2 regions of the Pseudaeromonas sharmana genome follow, and region 2 is predicted to be linked to the other one. Evidence: predicted binding sites of a transcription regulator. Region 2 holds the regulator's gene; the other holds the start of a gene.
What was found. Region 2 encodes MetJ, which represses methionine synthesis genes. Its sites were predicted from a motif close to AGANNTCTAGANNTCT; they were not measured.
Positions count from the first base shown of each region.

Region 1 (12,371 bases), on a different contig from region 2:
GGGCCACCGAAGTGGTCAGTGAGCTGCCGTCGCTGCGCATCCTGCTGGTGGAGGATGTGGAGCTGAATATTACGGTCGCGACCGCGCTGCTGGAGAAACTGGGGCACCAGGTGACCGCGGCGCGGGACGGTGCTTCGGCGTTGGCGGTGGCTCATCCCGATGCCTTCGATCTGCTGCTGCTGGATATCCAATTGCCGGACATGACGGGGCTGGATGTGGCAGATACGCTGATTCAGCGTTATGGCGCCAGTGCCCTGCCGCCTATGGTGGCGTTGACCGCCAACCTGATCCGCGACAAGGCGGACTATCTGGCTCATGGCTTGCGAGATGTGATTGGCAAGCCTCTGTCAGCCGACAATCTCAAACGCGTACTGAACCACCTGTTTGCCGATACGCTGCCGCCACCGGCACCGACGGCGGCGGTGGTTAAGCCATCACGACCTGAAGTGTTGGATCTGGATTTTCTTGAGGATTATGCCGGTCTGGTCGGGAAAGCCGTGTTGCTCGATGCGGTACGGCTATTTGATGAGATGATGCCGGATTACCTGCTGCGTCTGGAAGAGAACCTGCTGGCCAGGGATCAAGCGGCGATTGTCAGCGAGGCGCACAAAATCAAGAGCGCTGCCGGCGCCATCGGCCTCAAGCGCCTGCATTTGCTGGCAAAACAGGCCCAGTCGCCGGAATTGCCTGCCTGGTGGGACAATATCGCCGACTGGATCGCCGCGCTCAAGGAGAGCTATCCGCGAGACGTCGCGCGCCTGAAACTGTGGTTGCAACAGTAAACGCCAAGAGGTTGTCTATGAGCATGAACTACACCCGCCTGTTACAGGCAGCCAGACCGAGTCAGCCGGATGGCGATCTGCTGCGGGCCAGTGAGCAGGATCGGGCCCGGGTCGTGCAAAGTGCTCCGGTGCGTCGTTTACAGCAAAAGACACAGGTTTTTCCGCTGGATGTGAAAGCCTCGGTTCGCAGCCGGTTGACCCATTCACTGGAAGTGCAGCAGGTCAGTCGGCAGCTGTCGTTGGCTTTATTGCAGCAGGCTCCGCACTTACAACCGTGGATGATGCCGTGGCTTAATTTACTGGAAATGGCCGCATTGCTGCATGACGTGGGCAACCCGCCATTCGGCCATTTTGGCGAATCGGTGATACGGGAATGGCTGCATCAGCACCTGGACTCCTATTTCCAGGTTGCTGTATCTACCGACCCCAGCCTGCGTTGGCAGCAGCAGTTGCGGCCGGATTTGCTGGCGTTTGATGGCAATGCCCAGAGTTTACGCCTGGTGCACAGCCTGCAGCAGCTGGATTTGACCTGTAGCTTGCTGGCCTCCTTGATTAAGGTGCCTCGAGGCATTGATGAAGGCCTGCGCGGTTCTGAAGGGCCGGGCTTTTTCTGTAGCGAACGCGGGCTGATACACCAGCTGCGCTCAACACTGGGGCTGATGCCTGGCGTACGCATGCCGCTCGTCTACTTGCTGGAGGTGGCTGATGATCTCTGCTATTGCATCGCCGATCTGGAGGATGCGGTGGATCGGGGGCTACTGGCGCAGACAACATTAGTGCAGCAACTCAGGGCAACCGATGTGGATCCTGACTATTTGCAGCCCTTGCTGGATGCGGCCTGCCATTCTGGAGAGGGATTTTTTGCCGTCTTCCGCCAACGCTTGACCGATGATGTGATTGCAGTAGCGGTGACCACCTATCTGGAGAATGAAGCCGCCATTCTAAATGGCCAGTTCAACACCACCTTACTGGATGAACAGGCGCCTGCGGTGGCTCTGTTATCCAGGCTGCGGCGTCTGGCTCGCGAGCAGATCTTTCGCAGTCGCGAGATCGAGGCGCTGGAGCTGGAAGGATGTGCCGCCATCTGTGGGGTACTGGATCGCTACGGCCGGCTCCTGATGCTGTCACGCAGTGAATTCACCCGCTTGCTGACGGAGGGCACCGGCAGTGCCTTGTTGCAACGGCTGGTGCGCCGACTGTCACGTCGCCACATCGATGCCTACCATAGAGCCTTGGCTGAATCGGATACCGATGCCGATGAGTGGGAGTGGTATCTGCGAGTCCGCCTGTTGATCGATTATGTCAGCGGCATGACCGATACCTATGTGCAGGCGGAATATCGACTACTACTGGGCTGTTGACCGCTCAAAGCGGCGCAAAGGCACGATTATCGATGCTGTGACGGACCTGATTATGCAGCAGCTCGAGCAGCAGGAAAGAACGAGTGTCTCCGTCTGGCTCCTGATATAGCGCCTCTAGCCCGCAGAAGATACCGTCGCTGATGACCACCTTGTCGCCACAACGAGGCAGGTGACATAACAGCTCGCGCTGTTCGTCGCAATCCTCGCGGCTCATCATGCTGTAGATCAGCTGGGATGGGATCTGGGTCCAATGGGCGCCAAAACGGACCATATGTCGTAACCCGCGGGTGGCGTTCAGACGGTTCGCGGGAAACTGTTCCAGGTCAACGTTGACGAACAGATACGAAGGAAAAAGCGGCTCCTGACGTTTTACACGCTGACCGCGGCAGATACGTTCGACTTCGACCATGGGGTAATAGCTGTCGATACCCTGATTGCGAAGGTGCAGGCTGGCTCGCCCCTCCTCGCGTGGTCGGCAGTAAGCCAGATACCAGGTTGTCATGGGCAATGTTCCGTGCTTTGTAATTAGTATGGCTACATGTGGATCATAATCTTTTAGCAAAAAAAAAGGCTACGCCCGCGTAGCCTTTCTGTGAGTTTACCGTGCTTTACTTAAAATTACACGAGTAGCCTTAGTTTACCAACCCTTGACCAGACCGCCCTTGAACAGCTTGCTGGCTGCTTGATAAACCTCATCGCTCTGATAAGCCTGAACAAATTGCTTCACTTTCTCCGCATCCTTGTTGTCTTCGCGGGCAACGATCAGATTGACATACGGTGACTCTTTGTCTTCAACAAACAGGCCATCGCGGGTCGGCAGCAGATCGATTTGTGACGCATAGGTGGTGTTGATGATGGCAAGATCGACATCGTCCAGTGAGCGAGGCAACTGAGCCGCTTCCAGTTCCACCAGTTTCAGCTGCTTGGGGTTATCGACGATGTCGAGAACCGTGCCATTCAGGCCGACATCGTCTTTGAGCTTGAGCAGTCCCTGCTTTTGCAGCAGTAACAGGGAGCGACCCAGATTGGTCGGATCGTTGGGAACCGCGATTTGGGCACCGGTGGGCAGTTCAGCTACGGATTTGTATTTCTTTGAATAACCGGCGATCGGGTAGACAAAAGTATTGCCGACCGGCACCAGTTTATAGCCACGATCCTTGATCTGGGCATCCAGATACGGCTTATGCTGGAAGGCGTTGACGTCGATGCTGCCATCATTCAGCGCGATGTTTGGCGTCACATAGTCGCTGAAGCTAACAATTTCGACTTCAAGACCAAACTTCTCTTTGGCGACTTTTTTAGCGACTTCGACGACTTGTGCTTCCGTGCCTGCGATGGCGCCGACCTTGATGTGTTTGTCACTGTCACTTTGACCGCAACCTGCCAGCAAGGCTGCAAACAGCGCCAGGGCGGAGAGGGATTTTTTCATGGAAACCTCCTGTTGATGAAAAGCAGTTAACGATGATCTACCCGGCGAACCAGATGCTCACCGATGGATTGAATCAATTGAACCAGAACGACCAGCATGACCACGGTGATCAACATGACCGCCGGATCGAAGCGTTGATAACCATAGCGGATACCGACATCACCCAGGCCACCCCCGCCGATGGCACCGGCCATGGCCGAGTAGTTAACCAGCGTAACGAGCGTAATGGTGATGGCATTGATGATCCCCGGCAAGGCTTCCGGTAGTAGCACCTTGCCAATGATCTGCAGTGGCTTGGCCCCCATCGCCTGTGCGGCTTCAACAAGACCGGCGGGGACCTCAAGCAAGGCGCCTTCAATCAGTCGGGCGACGAACGGGATGGCGCCAACGGTCAGCGGGACTATGGCGGCGATAGTGCCGATACTGGTACCGACGATGAGTCGAGTAAACGGGATAATGGCGACCAGCAGAATGATAAATGGAATAGAGCGGCCAATATTGACCAGGGTTCCCAGCAATTTGTTGAGCATGGGATGTGACAATATGGCTCCCTGTTTGGTGACATGCAGGGCAACACCCAGTGGTACACCGAACAAGGCGCTGAAGGCGGCCGAAGCGCCAACCATGCCCAGCGTTTCGCCCAGTGCGCTCAGCAAGAGATTAATCATGGCTTCGGACATAGCCCAGGACCTCCACTTGGATCTGATGGTGACGCAGGAATTCGATCGTTTGCTCGCAGGCCATTGTCGGAGCGAATAGTTCAGCCAGCAAATAACCAAATTTGACGCCGCCGGCATACTCGATATCGGCGCTCAGAATGCTGACATCCACGCCAAAGCGTCGGCTGACCTCTGAAATAAGCGGACTATCGACACTCTGCCCGGTGAAGCCGAGGCGCAATAACGGCCAGCTGTCGGCTTCAGGAGTAGCACTCAGGCGACGCTGGTACTCTTCCGGAATAGGCAAGTGAATGGTTGACTGGATGAAATCACGTGCCAATGCAGTCTGCGCATGCGAAAAGAACCAGGCGACTTCACCCTGCTCGACCAGACGGCCATCGTGAATGATCGCCACCTTGTCACAGATCGTCTTGACGACGTCCATCTCATGGGTGATCAACAGGATTGTCAGGCCCAGCCGGCGATTGATCTCTTTCAACAGCGCTAGAATAGACTGTGTGGTTTGTGGATCCAGCGCCGAGGTGGCCTCATCACACAGCAGTACCTTGGGTTCAGGGGCGAGGGCACGCGCTATGGCGACACGTTGTTTCTGCCCGCCCGACAACTCGGACGGGTAGGCATGCGCCCGCTCCTGCAAGCCAACCAAGACCAGCAGCTCGGTAACGCGTTGCGCAATACGAGCCTTATCCAGGCCTGCCAGCTCCAGCGGCAGCGCGATATTCTCTGCCACGGTCCGGGACGACAGCAGGTTGAAGTGTTGGAAGATCATCCCGATCTTGCGACGGGATAAGGTCAGGTCGCGCTCGCTCTGTGTTGCCAGATCGACGCCATCGATGACCACAGAGCCCGTTGTCGGGCGTTCGAGCAGGTTTACACAGCGAATAAGCGTGCTCTTGCCGGCCCCGGAGGCGCCAATTACACCGAAGATTTCGCCGCGCTTTACCTGCAGGTCTGTCGGGTGCAACGCCTGTACGGCGCTATCGCCATAACCGTAAACTTTTGAAACTGCAGTTAAATTAATCATGTTTGTTGCGCTCATCCACCGTGGCTATGACTGGCTTACAGTGAAAAGATAGTTGTTATTGCTAAAAGGATTCGCTGCGGATGGATGAAGATGCTATGGCCTGCATGGCATCAAGTCAATGGACTTTTTTATGTCTGGATGGCTAAATGTCTGGAATCGATAGCAAGTTATTAGATAAGTGTGCTCAGTTGACCCCAGAAGACGGCAAGGCTGGGCCTCATGTGATGAAAACAATTAAGGCGCCGACGGCGCCTTAATGAGCTGCGTTTAAGCAGCTAATGATTTGTTTTATTGCTGGTTATCACTCTTCCAGGCTGCCACAGAATCGGTAACCCTCGCCATGAATGGTGGCGATGATCTCTGGCGTTTCGACTACGGATTCAAAATGTTTACGGATGCGGCGAATCGTCACGTCAACCGTACGATCATGAGGTTTTAACTCGCGACCGGTCATTTTCATCAGCAGGTCGGCACGTGTTTGAATTTGACCCGGGTTTTCGCAAAAGTGCAGCAGGGCCCTGAATTCAGAACGTGGTAGACGAATGGCTTCACCTGCTGGAGGAATCAGACAGCGGCTGTTGATATCCAGAGTCCAACCATTGAAACGGTAGTTTTCGATGCTTTGGTTGCTATCATCCCCCCCCCCGGCACGCATGGTGCGGCCGAGGAGGTTCCGCGCGCGGATGGTCAATTCACGCGGGTTGAAAGGTTTGGTGATGTAATCATCGGCGCCGATTTCCAGGCCAAGAATCTTGTCGACTTCGTTGTCCCGACCGGTCAGAAACATCAGGGCGATCTGGCCGCGCTCACGCAATTCCCGAGCCAGTAACAAGCCATTTTTACCAGGCAGATTGATGTCCATGATGACGAGATCAACATCATTGTTTGACAGCAAATCGTGCATCTCATCGCCGTTATTGGCTTCGAGCACATCGTAACCTTCGGCTTCAAAGATGCTCTTCAGGGCGTTGCGGGTCACCAGTTCATCTTCGACAATTAGGATTTGAGGTATATGCATGGCTGGCACTCGAAAGGTTAAAATCTCAGATAAAATTTAACATTTAACAGGGCGAAACGCGATGAATTGTTAATCATCGTTCACAGCACGCTATGACTTATTATGAAATTTCGGCTGTCTCACCACGATCTATTCATGTAATGAGTAAAACAGGCGTTAGTGCCTGAGCTCAATGCGTAAGGAATGTATCAAGTAACAGCCAGTTAACAATGTTTTGATAACCAAAGGTTACTGATTTCTCACGCTTGTTTGACATATGTCAACTTTGTTTTTGCTGGTGTCAAGCTAACGCTCTAAAAACGATAACTGGCACCTAGGGTCAGCTGTGGTTTGCTCGGTGATGGCGATGCATATATCGCTTGCAGTGAGAGACTGGGGCGGGGGTGCCAGACGGATGCCAACTCGAGGTTAAATGAAAGCGATGGCGGCCCGACATGGACCAGCTGGCTTTGAAAGGAGAGCCAGTTACTCCACTGCAGACCTACGCCGCTAATCACTGCATACTCCTGTTCACTGTTCGATGGCATCGGTAATGCACTGACATAATTCCCCGTGTAGGCATAGAGGCTAAGTTTGTCCTGTTCCCGGGGCGATGGTTGTTCTTGAAACCAATACTGTTCCAGTGGAGACAGGCTGAACTCGCTACTGTAGTAACGGCTATCAATGGCGGTCATGGCCTGATCCGGTCGAGCCTGCACGCTTGTCGCCTGGATAAGGCAAATCGCTAACGGCAGCACTGTTGCGCACCAGCCCCGCCCGACGCCATCATTCATATTTGGCCTCCCGTTACCACCTTACGAAGGATGGCATAAGCCGTTCTAAATGGAAGTGATGTGCTGTTTTTTTGTTCTTGTGATGTTGAAGATCACACTGGCGTGTCCGGACGTCAGGCGCTAGATTAAGCCCCCATTTCGGAGGTGGTGATGGATCTCTATTTTATACTGATGGCGCCAGCGAGACCGGAAAATGTCGGTGCAGCGGCTCGAGCCATGAAAACCATGGGTTTTTCTCGTCTAAGGGTGGTGGCCTCACAGGCTCACCGGCAACCTGAAGCATTTTGGGTGGCTCACGGAGCCCAGGAGCTGCTCGAGCAGGCTGAGGCGTTTACTTCGCTACCTGAGGCCCTCTTGGATATGGACTTGGTTATCGCCACAACAGCGCGTCAGCGAGGCCAGCATCATGTCTATCTCACACCAGCTCAGGTCAAAGCCCAGTTGCTGAATAAATCGGGCTTACAGCGTGTTGGTATCTTATTTGGCTGTGAAGAGTCAGGCCTGTCAAACGAGCAACTCGCCCATGCCGATCTGATCAGCTATTTACCTCTTAAAGTTGGCTATCCGTCGTTAAATCTGGGGCAGGCGATCATGCTGTATGCGTATGAGATGAGCGCTTTGCTCGATACGCCGCCCTCTGACGCAGCGGTCACTTTGCCCGCAGAGGCGCAGGTTCATGCCCTAAAAAGGAAAATAGAGGATATTCTCGTCAAGGTGGGGGTTGGTCAGAATGAAAAACTACACCATTGGGCTTTGTCTGGTATATCCATGCTGGGGCAGCGGGATTTGAACCTGATGCATCTGCTTTGCAAAGATCTGTCCAGAGCCTTGGAAAACGAAGAAGGGATTGACAGCCATGAGGACAAACCGGTATAGCTAGGGGCGTTTAGACTTTGAGGTCCTATTATTAACATGCTGTCAGTCACCCTTCGCACTACCACCACTATTATTACCGGCACCACCTTGCGTGGTTTCGGGGCGGGCTGCTGAGTGCACTGACAACAAGTTCAGAATTTCAAAGGCCCGTACCCACCAGGTACGGGCCTTTTTGTTACAGGGAGATTAGTAATGCGTGTTTTGAAGTTTGGAGGCTCTTCACTGGCCGATGCCGAACGCTTCTTGCGAGTGTCGGACATAGTGGTCAACAATCAGCAGCAGGCCCAGGTAGCCCTGGTTCTCTCCGCACCGGCCAAGGTGACGAATCACCTTGTCGCTCTGGTTGAACAGACCAGCCGCGGTCTGGATGCCAGTGATACGCTGCTGGAGATTGAAGGCATATTCAGTCGCCTGATTGCAGGACTCAAGAGCAAGTACCCTGCACTGGACGACGACAAACTGATGGCGCGCATGGCTCAGGAATTCAGTGTCGTGCGTCGTCAGATGCAGGGCATCTCATTGCTGGGGCAATGCCCGGACAATATTCAGGCACTGATTTTGAGCCGTGGAGAGGCCTTGTCTGTCGCCTGCATGCAAGAACTGCTGCAAGTCCGTGGGCATGCCGTCGAGCTGATTGACCCGGTACAGCTGTTGCTGGCCGAGGGGGGCTACCTGGAGTCCCATGTCAATATTGATGTCTCGCGCGCCCGGTTCCAGCGTCGTCCCGTCAGAGCGGAAGCCATCTACTTGATGGCCGGGTTCACCGGCGGTAATCCACAAGGTGAACTGGTATTGCTGGGGCGCAATGGTTCGGATTACTCCGCGGCCTGTTTGGCTGCCTGTGTCAGCGCCGAGTGTTGCGAAATCTGGACGGATGTCGATGGCGTATATAGCTGCGATCCACGCCTGGTGCCAGATGCTGTGCTGCTGAAGCGGATGTCCTACAAGGAGGCGATGGAGCTTTCCTATTTTGGTGCCAAAGTGCTGCATCCGCGCACCATAGCCCCGATCGCCCAGTTTCATATCCCCTGTCTGATCAAGAACAGCTTTAATCCACAAGGTGAGGGGACCCTGATCGCCGAACAGGGCGATGATGAGTTACCGGTAAAAGGGATCTCGGATTTGGCCGGGATCTCGATGATCAACGTTAGTGGTCCTGGTATGAAAGGCATGGTCGGCATGGCTGGCCGCATCTTCACCGCCGTGTCTCGCGCTGGTGTCTCTATTACCCTGATTACGCAATCCTCTTCCGAATACAGCATCAGTTTCTGCATCCATACCTATGATGCCGAGAAGGCACGTCAAATCCTGGAATCTGAATTTGAACTTGAGCTCAAGGCGGGCCTGCTGGAAGAGATTGAAATGCGCCATGACCTGGCGATCATCTCCGTCGTTGGCGATGGCATGCGCACCAGCAAGGGGGTCGCGGCACGTTTCTTCATGTCTCTGGCGCAAGGCAACATCAACATCGTTGCCATTGCTCAAGGTTCGAGTGAACGTTCGATTTCTGCCGTGGTGGGTAAGGACAAGGTCAATGAAGCGATCAAGGCCTGCCATCAGAATTTCTTTACCAGCATGCAGTTTATCGATTTGATCCTGGTTGGCTTGGGCGGGGTCGGTGGGGCCTTGTTGGAGCAGATCCGCCGTCAGCAACCTGTGCTGGCACAACAGGGGATCGGCTTGCGAGTCGTCGGGCTGGCAAATTCGCGTAAGCTGGCGCTTAGTCGTGATGGTCTTGATCTGGCTAATTGGCAGGCGTTGCTAGCTGAAGCGCAGCAGGGATTCTCGTTACAGGCGGTCAAGAAGCTGGTGGATGATAGCCACCTGATCAATCCGGTGATTGTGGATTGTACCTCGGATGAGAATGTGGCGAGCCAATATGCCGATTTCCTGGCCGCGGGTTTCCACGTCGTCACGCCGAACAAAAAAGCCAATACCAGCTCCATCGCCTACTATCGAGAACTGCGCAAGACCGCATTACTGACTCGCCGCAAGTTCTTGTATGAGACTAACGTTGGCGCGGGTCTACCTGTCATCGAAAATCTGCAGAATTTGATCAAAGCTGGCGACAAGTTGCAGGCGTTTAATGGCATCTTATCCGGCTCGCTCTCCTTTATTTTTGGTAAATTGGACGAAGGCATGTCGTTCTCTGAAGCGACGTTGACGGCCAAGGGCAAGGGATTCACCGAGCCCGATCCCCGCGATGATCTCAGTGGGATGGATGTAGCCCGCAAGCTGCTGATTCTGGCACGCGAGGCTGGTCTGCCGCTCGAGCTCGATGATGTTGAGGTAGAGCAGGCGTTGCCGCCAGGATTTGATTGCAGTGGTGATACCGACACCTTTATTCGGCGTTTGCCAGAAGCGGATGCCTGGTTCGCGGCCGAAGTCAGCAAGGCTAAGGCGGCAGGTCAAGTGCTACGTTATGTTGGCTCCATTGAGCAAGGCAAGTGCAAGGTGGCGATTAAAGCGGTTGATGAGAATGATCCGCTGTTCAAGGTCAAGGATGGCGAAAACGCCTTGGCGTTTTTCTCTACCTATTATCAACCGATTCCTCTGGTACTGCGCGGATATGGTGCGGGTACCGAGGTCACCGCGGCCGGGGTATTCGCCGACCTGCTGCGCACCCTTAACTGGAAGCAGGAGGTTTAACATGGCTGTTGTTGCATATGCGCCAGCTTCAATTGGGAATGTTAGTGTGGGTTTTGATGTACTCGGCGCGGCGTTAGCCCCTATCGATGGGGCTTTGCTGGGGGATCGTGTCGAAGTGCATGAGGCGGAGCAGGCTTTTTCGTTAAGCTGCCGCGGCCGCTTTGCCCACAAGCTTCCGGCAGAGGCTGAGAAGAACATCGTATATGACTGCTATCTGGGATACGCCGCGGCACTCCAGCTGCGCGGTCGTACCGTTCGCCCCCTGCATATGGTCCTGGAAAAGAATCTGCCGATAGGGTCCGGGCTGGGCTCTAGCGCTTCCAGCATTGTTGCTGCGCTTGAAGCGTTGAATGCGTTTCATGATTATGCGCTTAGCAAGGATGAGCAGTTGCTCTTGATGGGGGAGCTGGAAGGGAAAATCTCCGGCTCGGTCCATTATGACAACGTAGCGCCCTGCTATCTTGGTGGCATTCAGCTGATGATCGAAGAAGAGGGGGTCATCAGTCAGGCAGTACCAGACGTGGAGTCTTGGTATTGGGTCTCCTGTTACCCTGGAATCAGTATCAGCACTGCTGAGGCGCGGGCAATTTTACCGGCACAGTACCGGCGTAGTGATTGTTTGACGTACGGGCGCCGTTTGGCGGCATTTATCCATGCCAGCCATACCGGCCAGGCGGAGCTGGCGGCAGCTGTGTTGAAGGATGTGATTGCTGAACCGTATCGACAGGCACTGATTCCCGGCTTTAACGAGGCGCGTCAGCACGCCGCAATTTCCGGTGCATTGGCAACCGGCATTTCCGGCTCCGGCCCCAGCATTTTTGTTGTCATGACGGACAAGCAGCAAGCCTTGCGTATGAAGGAGTGGCTGGAGGCGAACTTTATCCAGAACCAGGACGGGTTCTGTCACGTATGCCGTATTGATCGTCAGGGAACGACGGTTACTTCTATCTGAATTAAGGATGTCAGCATCATGAAGTTGTACAACATCAAGGATCACAGTGAGCAGGTCGACTTTGCGCAAGCGGTCAAGCAAGGTCTGGGTCGTGAACAAGGTCTGTTCTTTCCGGAGCAGATAGCCCCATTGGCAGATGTCGATGGGCTGTTGGCAAAGCCACTGGTGGAGCGTTCGGCTATCATTTTACGTCACTTGCTCGGTGATGAGTTGCCTGAGCTGGCGCAGTTGATTGCCAATGCATTCACTTTCCCGGCACCTTTGGTGCAAGTGGCGGAGAATCAGTATGCGCTGGAGCTGTTTCATGGCCCGACACTGGCCTTCAAAGATTTTGGCGGGCGCTTTATGGCGCAATGCCTGACTGCGGTGTCGGATGGCAAGAAAATCACCATCCTGACCGCCACGTCCGGGGATACCGGTGCCGCTGTGGCGCATGCTTTCTATGGTCTGCCGAATATCGAAGTGGTGATCCTGTACCCCAAAGGCAAGATCAGCCCACTACAAGAAAAACTGTTCTGTACCCTGGGTGGCAACATCCGTACCGTCGCGGTGAATGGCGCGTTCGACGATTGCCAGGCGTTGGTAAAGCAAGCGTTCGATGATGAAGAATTGAAACTGGCGATAGGTCTTAATTCGGCGAACTCTATCAACATCAGCCGCTTGTTGGCTCAGGTCTGCTACTACTTTGAAGCGATAGCGCAACTACCAGTGACGAAGCGGGCTGAAGCGGTTATTGCCGTGCCATCCGGCAACTTCGGTAATTTAACCGCAGGTTTGATCGCCAAGGCACTTGGACTGCCGGTGAAGCGCTTTATCGTGGCTACCAA
Region 1 is NZ_JBHSAF010000015.1:333,918-346,288, forward strand. It holds gene arcB (aerobic respiration two-component sensor histidine kinase ArcB) at 1-782, shown strand, start outside; gene dgt (dGTPase) at 800-2,143, shown strand; gene rfaH (transcription/translation regulatory transformer protein RfaH) at 2,148-2,645, opposite strand; gene metQ (methionine ABC transporter substrate-binding lipoprotein MetQ) at 2,781-3,572, opposite strand; gene ACFOSS_RS16190 (methionine ABC transporter permease) at 3,599-4,252, opposite strand; gene metN (methionine ABC transporter ATP-binding protein MetN) at 4,233-5,276, opposite strand; gene arcA (two-component system response regulator ArcA) at 5,578-6,294, opposite strand; gene ACFOSS_RS16205 (hypothetical protein) at 6,588-7,067, opposite strand; gene ACFOSS_RS16210 (tRNA/rRNA methyltransferase) at 7,218-7,943, shown strand; gene thrA (bifunctional aspartate kinase/homoserine dehydrogenase I) at 8,136-10,592, shown strand; gene thrB (homoserine kinase) at 10,594-11,544, shown strand; gene thrC (threonine synthase) at 11,563-12,371, shown strand, end outside.
Region 1: the regulator MetJ is predicted to act here: its motif matches at 5,413-5,428, upstream of metN (methionine ABC transporter ATP-binding protein MetN).

Region 2 (12,371 bases):
TCGGGTAAGAGTACCACCCTGTATGCGGCCTTGTCGGAGATTAACTCCAAGGACCGTAACATCCTGACGGTGGAAGACCCCATCGAGTATGACCTTGAGGGCATCGGCCAGACGCAAGTCAATGCTAAGGTCGATATGACCTTTGCGCGCGGACTGCGGGCGATCCTGCGGCAGGACCCGGATGTGGTCATGGTCGGGGAAATTCGTGATCTGGAAACGGCACAAATTGCAGTTCAGGCATCGTTGACCGGCCACCTGGTGATGTCAACGCTGCACACCAATACCGCCATCGGTGCCATTACCCGTCTGCGTGACATGGGCATTGAACCTTTCCTGCTGTCGACCTCACTGTTGGCGGTGCTGGCGCAACGCCTGGTGCGGACCTTGTGTCCTGAATGCCGGATCCCTCATCCGCCGACGGAACAAGAACGTCTGCTGCTGGGCGTCGAAGGCGATGACACTGTGGTCATCTATCGTCCCCATGGCTGTGATGCCTGCAACCACTCCGGTTATCGCGGCCGTACCGGCATTCATGAACTGTTGCTGGTGGATGAGACGGTGCGCGAGGCGATTCATGCCGAAGCTGGCGAGTTATCGATTGAGCGTCTGATCCGCGATCATACCCCCAGTATTCGTCGCGATGGTCTGGACAAGGTGTTGCTCGGGCAGACGAGTCTTGAAGAAGTCCTGCGCGTGACGCGGGAGGATTAAGATGGCGGCCTATGAATACGTCGCGCTCGATAGCAAGGGGCGGCGCAAGCAGGGGGTACAGGAGGCCGATTCGGCCCGGCTGGTGCGCCAGATCCTGCGCGAACAGGGTCTGACCCCGCTCGAAGTGACCGAGAGCAGCGAGAAAGTGCGTCGCGAGGCCAGCGGTTTCTCGTTGCTTCGTCCGACCATGAGCTCCGGCGAGCTGGCCCTGGTCACCCGTCAGCTGGCAACGCTGGTCGCCGCCGCGCTACCGATCGAGGAAGCACTCAAAGCCGTAGCTCAGCAATGTGACAAGCCGCGTCATCGGACGCTGATGGCGGCGGTGCGTAGCAAGGTGGTCGAAGGCCATAGTCTGGCCGAGGCGATGTCCGGCTTCCCGTCGATTTTCGATCAGCTCTATCGGGCCATGGTGGCTGCTGGCGAGAAATCCGGTCACCTCGATACGGTGCTCAATCGCCTTGCGGATTACACCGAGCAGCGCCATCAGATGAAGAACAAGCTGATGCAGGCGATGATCTATCCGGTGATGTTGACGCTGGTTGCCATCGGCGTAGTGGCGATCCTTTTGTCGACCGTGGTGCCCAAGGTGGTCGAGCAGTTTGTGCATATGAAACAGCAGTTGCCGCTGTCGACCCGAATCCTGATGGCCTGCAGTGATTTTGTGCGTGATTACGGGCTCTGGGTGGTCATGCTGCTGGTGGCCTTGCTGCTCGGCTTGCGCTGGTGGTTGCGCCACCCTGAGCGTCGGCGTCGCTGGCACCGTCTGTTGTTGCGCCTACCGGTCATTGGCCGCGTCAGCCGAGGGCTGAATACGGCGCGCTATGCGCGCACCTTGAGCATTCTCAACTCGAGTGCCGTACCGCTGTTGGAGGGGATGCGGATTAGTGGCGAGGTCCTGACCAATGATCATGCCCGCGCCGTCTTGACCGACGCGGCAGAGCGGGTGCGTGAGGGCAGTAGCCTGCGGACGGCATTGGAACAGACCCGGCTGTTTCCGCCGATGATGTTGCATATGATCGCCTCTGGTGAACGCAGTGGCGAGCTCGACAACATGCTGGAACGGGCCGCGGATAACCAGGATCGTGAATTTGAGGGACAGGTGTCACTGGCACTCGGGGTGTTTGAGCCCCTGTTGGTGGTCACCATGGCGGTAGTGGTGCTGGGGATCGTCGTTTCCATCCTGCAGCCGTTGATGGATCTGAACAACATGATGAGCCGCTGACCTGAAGGTAGGGCCGTCGCATGATAATTCGTAACAAGAGGACTGGATTGATGACACAAGCTACACAACGACAACGCGGTTTTACCCTGCTGGAAATCATGGTCGTGATCGTGATCCTTGGCATTCTGGCCAGCATAGTGGTACCGAACCTGATGGGTAACAAGGAGAAAGCCGATCGTCAGAAAGCGGTGACGGATATCGTGGCTCTGGAAAACGCGCTTGATATGTACAAGCTGGATAACAGTCGCTACCCGACCACGGAGCAGGGGCTGGAGGCGTTGGTCAGCAAGCCGTCGGGCGATCCTGAACCGAAGAACTACCGTGATGGCGGCTACATCAAGCGCCTGCCGAAGGATCCGTGGGGCGGCGACTATCAGATGTTAAGCCCGGGTGAGCATGGCAAGATCGACGTGTTCTCAATGGGGCTGGACGGTGAAGCCGGCTCGGATGATGACGTTGGCAACTGGAACATGGATCAAAAGTGAAGTCTGTAATGCGTTCCGCCGCCAGTCGCGGTTTTACCCTGATTGAAATCATGTTGGTGGTGGTGATCATCGGCTGTGCGGTGGGAATTGTCGTGTTATCGATCCCCGGTTTTGCCCCGGGGGGAACCGTTGACCTGAAGACGCGAACCGAAAACATGACGGTGCTGATGAATCAAGTCGCGGAACAGGCGCTGCTGGAGGGGCGAACCATAGCGTTGCGTGTCGACCCTGAGGGCTATCAGTTCATGGTGCGCGAGCCGAAGAAAGAGGCGCAGGCGGCCGCCACAGATAGCACGCTGATCCCGACTGCATGGGAGGACCAGGTGTGGGCGCCGTATCAGAACGAAAAGCTGGCCGTCAAAGGCTCCTTCCCCGAGGGAACCAGCGTCGAGCTGGAACTGGGCGGCCTGATGCTTGATAGCGAAGAGCGCACTCTGGGACTGGAGAAACAGGACTGGTTTGGTCGTGATGAGGATCAGGAAAATCGAGAACCGCAGATTCTGTTCCTGCCCGGCGGCGAAATTACCCCATTTCATCTGACGCTGACCGGCGCGGAAGAGGAGGGCAGTGAAACTCAGCCCTTCCTGGCCCAGATCCGGGGCGATGAGAGTGGCAAGGTCCAGTGGCTGGATCGGGCTGCCCTGGCGGCGGAAAAGCAGTGAACCAGTGCCGGGGCATGACGCTGCTGGAAGTGCTGGTGGCACTGGCTATCTTTGCACTCGCCGGTTTGACCGTGGTGCAGACGGTCACCCAGCAGATGTCGGGTCTGGCCGATCTGGAAGAGAAGACCTTTGCCACCTGGGTGGCCGATAACCGCCAGGTCGAAGTGTTATTGACGCGCAACTGGCCCGGCTTATCGTGGATCAATGGCGAAGAAGAGATGGCGGGACGAACCTGGTATTGGCGCTGGAAAGGGGTTGAAACTGCAGATGCCAGCTTCCGGGCACTCGATGTCGAGGTTCGGAGCGAGAAGGAGGCGAAGAATCCCCGTGCGACGCTACGAACCTATGTCTCCCGCTAGGATGCGCGGCTTTACGCTGATAGAAGTGCTGGTGGCGTTGCTGATTTTTGCCAGCCTGAGCCTGGGTGCCTACCAGTTGCTGACTGCGGTGCTGCATAACGACGAGATGGCGCGCGAAAAAGTCGCCCAGCTTGGTGAGCTGCAGCGGGTGTTTGGCATGATGGAGCGGGATTTCAGTCAGATGATCGCGCGCCCTACCCGGGTAAATGGTGAGGCGAGCTCGGCCGTGATCCAGACTGGGCAATTCCAGATGCAGAGTGATGACTGGTCCATCTTGTTTGTCCGAGGCGGCTGGTTCAATCCTGGTGCGCAGTTGCCACGTTCGCAGTTGCAAAAAGTCGGTTACCGACTGCGAGAGGAAAAGCTCGAACGGCTCAGTTATGTCTACCTGGATCCCGTGGTTGGTACTGAGCCGACGGCGACAGTGTTACTCGACGGCGTGAAAAGCTTCCGTCTCCGGTTCTTCCATAACGGTCAGTGGGCTAGTGCCTGGAACAGTACCAGCCAGCTACCCAAAGCGGTGGAGGTCGAACTGGAGCTGACTCACTATGGCAAAATCCGGCGCCTGTTTCTGATTGCCAGCGAGAGTACCACATCATGAGACGGCAACGAGGTGTAGCCCTGTTGGTGGTATTGCTGATTCTGGCGGTGATGATGATGGTCGCCACCAGTATCAGCAGCCGTTTTCAGAGTGCTTTGTTTCGCACCAGTAATCTGGTGAACCAGACCCAGGCGCGCTGGTACGCCTATGGCTCGGAGGCGTTGGTGGCCAAGGTGCTGAATCAAGATATCAAGGACAGCCCTCTGGTCACCCAGCTGGGGCAGTATTGGGCGAGTGAGAATCAGAATTTTCCGGTCGATGGTGGCCTGATTACCGGGCAGGTTGTCGATGCTCAGGCGTGTTTCAATCTCAATGCGCTCGGCAAGACAGAGAGTGGTTTACCTGCCGGGCAGTTGCCGTTTGCCGGCAAGGTCTTCAAGCAGCTGCTGATCCAGTTGCAGGTGGATGACTATGAAGCCGAGCAGATCACTGCGGCGATGATCGACTGGCTGGACAGTGACGATACCCTGTTTTCCAGCCTGGGCGCGGAAGATGCCTGGTATCAGTCGCTGAAGGTGCCTTATCTGACAGCAAACAAGAAAATGAGCGATGTCAGTGAGATACGCATGGTCAGGGGGATATCGCCGGCATTATACCGCCGCTTGTTGCCGCAAGTCTGCGCATTGCCGAACACCGACCTGAAGATCAACGTCAACACCTTGCGTGGCTATCAGGCCCCCCTGATGGCGGCCTTGTTCCTCGGCAAGATGAGCAATGATACCGGGTTGGAGTTGATTCAGGATCGCCCGACAGACGGTTGGCAGCAGGAGGCAGATTTCAAGGGCATGAGCCAGGTGACTGCCGCTGTGACCGGTCTGAGCGAAGTCAGCCAGATCTATTCGGCGGTGGTGGTCAGCAGCTATTTTTTTGAGGCGCGAATGCAGATAGAGATCGATAGCTTGCGTCTGCGGGTCAACAGCCTGTACAAGCGTGCGAACAATAAAGTCAGTGTGATAAGACGGCTGTACGGAGGCCAGGAGTGAACGAAATTCTGCTGATCCGCCTGGGAGCACAGGCCAGTGACGTGATTGATTGGCTGGTCTGGTCGCGCAGTGAACGGGAGATCATCGCCAGTGGAACCCTGGCCGGTGCCGAGGCATTGAGCCAGTTGCAAGAGCGTGCCGGCGGACGGCCGGTCATAGCGCTGGTGCCGGCCGCCGATCTGTTGTTCAAGACAGTGGCGTTGCCCGGTCGTGGTGGCCGTCAGGCACTGAAGGCACTGCCATATCTGCTGGAGGAGGAGGTGGCAACGGATGTCGAATCCTTGCACCTCGTCGTATTACAGCAGCAGGGGAATCAAGTGCAACTGCTGGCCGTCGATCACCAGCGCATGCAGCAATGGCTCGCCTGGCTCAGCGCCGCCGGGTTGACCGCGGAGCGCATCCTCCCGGATGTGCTGGCCTTACCCTTGGCAACCACGGGCTGGAGCGCCGTTGCGCTGCGTGATCTCTGGTTATTCCGCACGGGGGCCTGGTCTGGCATGCAGGTTGAGAACAGTTGGCTCGGCCCTCTGCTGCAAGGTTTCGATCCCCCTCCTGTTATCGTGAGTTACAGTCCGCTTCCCGTTGACGTGCCAGGGGAGTGGCAGAGTGCGCCTGCCGAATTGCCGTTGCATCTGCTGGTGGCAGGGGCGTTGGAGAGCCGGGTGACGTTGCTGACCGGTGCCTACCGTCGGCAACCTGAGTGGCAACGACTATTGCAACCGTGGCGGAAAGTCGGGCTGGCAGTGGCTGTCCTGGCGGCCTTGTGGTTGGGAAACCAGGTGCTGTTTCTACAGCAATTACAGGCCGAAGCGAAGTCGGTTAAAGCGCAGACCGTCACCCTTTACAAACAGTTATTTCCCGGCGAGACCAAGGTCATCAATGCCAAGTCACAGATGACCCAGCATCTGAAGGCACTGGACGGCAAGGGAGCGACGACCAGTTTTGTGCGTCAATTGATGCTACTGGGGCCGGTCTTCGGACAGGTGCCGGCAGTCCGTCCAGATCTGTTGCGTTATGACGCTGCTCGTAACGAATTTCGACTGCAGGCAACCGCAGGGAGTTATCAGGATTTTGACCGTTTCCGTCAATTGGCTGGTGAACAGTTTACGGTCCAGCCAGGGGACATGAAGAGCGAGGGTGGCAAGGTGCAGGGTACCCTGGTATTGAGGAGCAAATCATGAAGCAGTGGTGGTATTCGATTTCGCTTCGCGAGCGGCGTCTGGTGTTGATTGCGTTCAGCTGTCTGCTGCTGGCGTTTCTCTACTGGGGGATGTGGCAACCCTTCCATCAGCATGTCGAGGATGCCCAGCGTCAGCTTAAGGTACAGCAGGAGACGCTGAACTGGATGCAGATGCGTGCCGGAGATGTGGTGGCACTGCGTTCATCCGGGGCCCGTCCGATCGATGTGAACATGACGCTGGAGGCGGTGGCCAATCAGACCGCGCGTCAGCTGGGGCTGAGTTTGACCCGCCTGCAGCCGATGGAGAAGCAGTTACAAGTCGAACTGGCGCCTGTCGAATTTGAGCGCCTGATGAATTGGCTGGTGATTATGGAACGTGACTATGGCGTCACGGCGCGCCTGGTTGAGCTGGCCAGCGAGGGCGGCAAGGGGCTGGTACGGGTCAGACGACTGCAGTTGGGGCGCGAATAAGCGATGAAAAAGAAGATTGTGATCGCCCTGGCGGGGTTGTGTTGTTACCTGCTGTTTTTGTTGGCACAGGCTCCGGCCGCGCGGGTGTTGCCATGGGTAACATTGCCTCCCGGTCTATTGGTGTCCGGCGTCAGCGGCAGCCTGTGGCATGGTCAGATTGAGCAACTGAGTTGGCGTAACCTGGTTTTGAACAAGCTGGAGTGGCGTATTCCGCTCACCAGTGTGCTACTGGCCGATCCGGTGATTGAGTTGACGCTGCACGACCGTTATACGTTGTCCGGTAGCGCGGAGCTGGGCTGGCAAGGGGGGCCGCGGGTGCGGGATGTCGCCCTGAAGGCTGATGCTGACTGGTTGCTGAGTCAGTCGCCGCTGCCCTTGCCCGTAACGGCGAGTGGCAGCATGCAATTGACTCTGGCGGTAGCGCGCCTCACCCTGCAGGGCGAATGTCAGGAGCTGACCGGTCGATTACAGTGGATGCCGGCCGAGGTAACCACCCCGATGGGGGCGTTGCAAGTCGGGCAGGCACAGGCTGACCTGAGCTGTGAGAAAGGGGCGCTGGTGGCCAAGCTGCAACAAACTTCGCAACACTTCTCGCTGGTCGGGCGCGGTGAACTGGATGCCAAACGCAACTATCGTTTTGAGGGCAAGTTGACACCGGGGGCCGATATGCCGCCAGCCTTTGCTCAGAACCTGAACTTTGTTGGTCAGCGCGACAGCCAGGGGGCGATTCGTTTGAATTATGCGGGTCGATTCTGAATCGGCCTTGGGACGCCTATTCACCTCATCATCCGGTGAATAGGCGCTAATCTCGGTATCGAGCGGGTACAGGGCTAGCCTGGCTTGCCAAGGGGGGCTGCCGCGCTGAGCGATGCTAACAACTCGCGGTAGTGATGGATGGCCGGGAAGCCGGGCAATGCCTGGGCCGGGCGCTGACTGTCCGGTGCCAGTATGCCGAGCAGATGGCGGATTCCGAATTGCCGTGCCGACTGCAGGATGCGTAACGAGTCATCAATAAACAGCGTGCGCGCCGGATCAAATCCCAGCGTCTGTTGTAACGCCTGCCAGCAGCCCTGCTCCTCTTTGGGCAACCCAAAACTGTGTGTCGAATAGAGGCCGTCTAGATAGCGATCCAGTCCGGTACGCTGCAGTTTGAGCGCCAAGCTGTCCGGGTGGGCATTGGTAAACAGATAACAGCGGCGTCCACTGGCGCGTAGCTGCTGCAGAAATACTTGCGCATCTTCTCGCCAGGCGATTTTGTCCGCCACTTCCTGCTTCAGTGCCATGATGTCGAGGCCCAGTTCGCGGCGCCAGTGATCGAGACAATACCAACTCAGTGTCCCGGCCACACCGGAAAATACCGGCGCCAGTGTCTGCTGTGCCGTGGCCAGATCCAGTCCTCGGGCGGCCCCCCAGCGTTCCGGGACCAGGTGCTGCCAGAAGAAGTTGTCGAAATGCAAGTCGATCAGGGTGCCGTCCATGTCCAGCAGGACTGTCTCTATCTGTTGCCAGGCGAGCATGTTGTTCCTCGTCTCAGTTGGCTTACAATGGCCTGTCTAGGCTGGTGGAGGCGGCGAGTATAGCCGAACAGGCATGAGTCGGGAAAAGCGTAAACCAGAGATTCTCCGGCGTGAGCTGGTAGCCCAGAGCCGGCTGTTTCGTATCGAGTCCCTGCACCTGAGGTTCGCCAATGGGGTTGAGCGGCAGTATGAACGGATGCAGGGGGGGCACCAGGGTGCAGTCATGTTGGTACCGATCCAGGACGACGGCACCCTGCTGCTGGTGCGCGAGTATGCCGCCGGGACCCACGCCTATGAGCTGGGTTTTCCTAAAGGGGTGATTGACCCTGGCGAAAATGCGGATCAGGCCGGCAACCGCGAGTTGATGGAGGAGACAGGCTTCGGTGCCGGAACGCTTATTCCGCTGAAAGAGCTGACGCTGGCACCAGGATTCCTCGGTAGCAGGATGAGTGTGTTACTGGCGAGAGATCTCTATCCGGAGCAGCGGGACGGCGATGAACCCGAGCCCTTGGAGCGGGTGAGTTGGCCCTTGGCGCAGGCGCAGGCGCTGCTGGCAGAGCCGGAGTTCAGTGATGCGCGCAGCGTTGCCGCCTTGCTGCTGGCGCTGGAGTGGTTGAAAATGCAGCGCTAATTGCACCATTTATGCACAAGAAAATGGTTTCGGTCACTGTGCCGTCAGCGGGGATTACCTACTATGGTGTTGTCTTGAGGCGAAAGCCCGGGTGACAAGGAGTGTCCACCGCTAGTCGTGTGAATCCTTGTGCGAATAACACACAGCTTGTACGGCCCGAACAGGGCCGCTTTTTTGGCAACAGGTTCCAACTGACAGATTAAATAAAAGGCGACCCTCAGGGTCGCCTTTTGTTTTTTCGGCGTTGGACGTGAACTCAGTCGTCGAACTTCTCAATCGGCTTACCCAGCTCCTGCATGATACGCTGGACATCGCTGGGGATGTCATCCGGGCGGTCCTTGCGCAGGTCTTCGTCACACGGCAGTGGCTGACCGGTGAAGGCATGCAAGAATGCCTCGCACAGCAACTCACTGTTTGTGGCGTGGCGCAGATTGTTTACCTGGCGGCGGGTGCGTTCATCGGTCAGAATTTTCAGCACCTTCAGCGGGATGGATACGGTGATCTTCTTGACCTGTTCACTCTTCTTGCCATGTTCGGCATACGGACTGACATAGTCACCATTCCACTCTGTCTTCATGTTTCACCCGTTGACTATTGAATCCCGCGCGATTCTAACCCGTACCGGAAGTAATGGCAATCTGAAGGCAAAGCCATTTAGACGTCTAGAAGTGTTGACGGCCCATGTCGGGCTCGGTAAGGTGTAGCAACAATCCCAGTTTCCAGCACGGTAGCCAGAACAGGAGAGATGTCATGGCCAACTACAAACAGCAGACCCACGCGGTCAAATCAGGAATTGGCGAGGATCACCAGTTCGGATCCGTGGTGCCTCCTATCTACTTGTCGACCAACTATACCTTTGCTGGATATGGGCAGAAACGGCAATACGATTACAGCCGTTCCGGCAATCCGACCCGGGATACCCTGGGCCAGGCATTATCGGCCCTGGAGGGCGGCGCTGGTTGTGTGATTACCGGAACCGGCATGGGCGCCGTCAACCTGGTGGCCAGCGCGCTGTTGCAGGCCGGCGATCTGCTGCTTGCCCCCCATGACTGTTACGGCGGCACCTATCGCTTATTCCAGCATGTTGCCGCGCGCGGTAGCTATCGGGTGCTGTTTGTCGATCAGGGGGATCCGCTGGCATTGGCCGCGGCGTTGGCACAGCAACCCAAGCTGGTCTGGGTCGAAACCCCGTCCAACCCCTTGCTGCGCGTGGTCGACATTCAGGCCCTGTGCGATGCCGCCCATGCCGCAGGGGCGAAAGTGGCCGTCGACAACACATTTCTGTCGCCGCTGTTACAGCAACCCATCAAGCTGGGTGCGGACATAGTGGTGCACTCCACCACCAAATACATCAACGGTCACTCCGATGTGGTTGGCGGCGCTGTGATCGCGGCGACGCCTGAATTGGCGGAGCAACTGGCCTGGTGGGGTAACTGTCTGGGACATACCGGTGGGGCATTTGATGCCTATTTGACCCTGCGTGGCTTGCGCACCCTGGCACCGCGGCTGCGTCAGCACCAGGAAAATGCCGCATCTATCATTGCGTTTTTACAGCAGCAGTCACAGGTAACACGCATCTATCACCCAAGTTTGCCAAGCCATCCCGGACACGAGATCGCCTGTCGTCAACAGCAGGGCTTTGGTGCCATGCTCAGTTTCGAAGTGGATTTTGATCTGGCGCAGATGCAACGCTTCCTTGACGCGCTGGAGTTGTTTAACCTCGCCGAGTCGCTCGGTGGCGTCGAGAGCCTGGTCGCTCATCCGGCAAGCATGACCCATGCCGGTATGGACCCGGAAGCGCGACGAGTGGCCGGTATTTCCGACCAGTTGCTGCGGTTGTCGGTCGGCATTGAAGATGCTGATGACCTGATTGCTGATTTGGCACAGGCGTTTTCTCAGGCCGCAGCCTGATTATTTTCTAGCGAGGAATGTATGCAGCAGTTCACGACGCCACTGGCGCGTCAGGTTCACAAATTTGGTGGTAGCAGTCTGGCCGATCCTGGCTGTTATCGGCGGGTGGCCGGTCTTATTGAACAGCAGGGGCGTGGCGATGAGCTGATCGTCGTTTCGGCTGCAGGCAAGACCACCAATAGGTTGATCCAACTGCTGGATCTGAGCGAAAGCGGCGATCACGCTTTGGCGGCGGTGTTCGGTGCTTTGCAGAGTTATCAACAAGGTCTGATTGACGGCTTGTTGGAGGGAGAACGCCACCTGCAGTTGTCGGCTGCGCTAGCTGCCGATTTGGAGGAGATCACCCGGACGCTACAAGGCGCTATGGATGCGCTGGAGCGCAACCGGCTAATGGCGTTTGGTGAGGTCTGGTCCGCACGGCTGTTGGCGGCCTTGCTGCAGGAGCGTGGCAACCAGGCCAGCTGGCTTGATGCCCGGCGTTTCCTGCTCGCAGAAGAGGCTGCACTGGCGCGTGTCGCCGTGGCCGCATCCCGTGAACGTCTGCAGAGCCTGCTTTCCGAGCTGGGCAGCCAGTATGTGGTGGTCACCGGTTTTATTGCTGCCGACGCCGCTGGGCGCACCCTGTTGCTGGGGCGGAACGGTTCCGACTACTCGGCGACACTGTTGGGCTCGCTGGCGGGGGCTGAAGCCACCACCATCTGGAGTGATGTCGCGGGTGTCTACAGTGCCGATCCGCGGCGTGTCAAATCGGCACACCTGCTGGAACGGCTGTCGCTAGCTGAGGCCAATGAGCTGGCGCGTTTGGGCTCGCCCGTGCTGCACAGCCGCACCCTGCAACCTGTCATCGATAGCCAGCAACGGCTGGCGTTGCGTTGCAGTTACGATCCGCAGGCTGGCTCGACACAAATTCTGCGCCGCAAGTCGCTGGTAAAAGGGGCTCGCATTGTCACGTCGCTGGACCAGGTGGTGCTGATTGAGCTCAAGGTGTTACCGCACCAGGAGTACGGGAGTGTCATCGGCGCCATAGAACAGCAATTAGCGGCCCAGCAGCTCAGCGCCTTGGCCTGTCACGCTCAGCCGGATCGCAAGGTGCTGCGACTGGCCTATACCCCGGAAGCGGCGCCCAACGCGTTTGCATTGCTGCAGGCTTTTCAGTCGGAAGGGGGCTATACCGGACTGATACAACGTGAAGGCTACAGCTTACTGGCACTGGTCGGTGCCGGGGTCTGTGATCATGCCGAGCAGTGTCACCGCTTCTATCGTTTGCTGGCCGAGTTGCCGGTGGAGTTTATTCAGACCAGCAAAGAAGGTATTAGCCTGATTGCCGTGGTGCGTGAGCTGACGTTGGAGCCGTTGTTGCTGTCGCTGCATGCCTGTTTATTTCACCATACCCGCCGGGTTGGGGTGGTGCTATTTGGCCGCGGCAACATCGGCTCGCAATGGTTGGCGCTCTACGCCCGGGAGAAAGCGCGCCTGGAGGCGGCACATCATCTTGAGCTGACGTTGTTTGGCGTGTTCGATAGTCGAGGTGGTCTGTTGGCTGATGGTGGACTCGATCCGCTGCAGATGCTGGACAACTTTCATCCGCAGCCGCAGTCCTGGGCCGAGATCCTGGCGCAGCTGGAGCAGCACAGTTTC
Region 2 is NZ_JBHSAF010000002.1:84,041-96,411, forward strand. It holds gene gspE (type II secretion system ATPase GspE) at 1-711, shown strand, start outside; gene gspF (type II secretion system inner membrane protein GspF) at 713-1,933, shown strand; gene gspG (type II secretion system major pseudopilin GspG) at 1,984-2,418, shown strand; gene gspH (type II secretion system minor pseudopilin GspH) at 2,415-3,080, shown strand; gene gspI (type II secretion system minor pseudopilin GspI) at 3,077-3,439, shown strand; gene gspJ (type II secretion system minor pseudopilin GspJ) at 3,426-4,040, shown strand; gene gspK (type II secretion system minor pseudopilin GspK) at 4,037-5,023, shown strand; gene gspL (type II secretion system protein GspL) at 5,020-6,204, shown strand; gene gspM (type II secretion system protein GspM) at 6,201-6,674, shown strand; gene ACFOSS_RS03855 (type II secretion system protein N) at 6,678-7,430, shown strand; gene yrfG (GMP/IMP nucleotidase) at 7,505-8,191, opposite strand; gene nudE (ADP compounds hydrolase NudE) at 8,265-8,822, shown strand; gene metJ (met regulon transcriptional regulator MetJ) at 9,079-9,399, opposite strand; gene metB (cystathionine gamma-synthase) at 9,573-10,733, shown strand; gene ACFOSS_RS03880 (bifunctional aspartate kinase/homoserine dehydrogenase II) at 10,755-12,371, shown strand, end outside.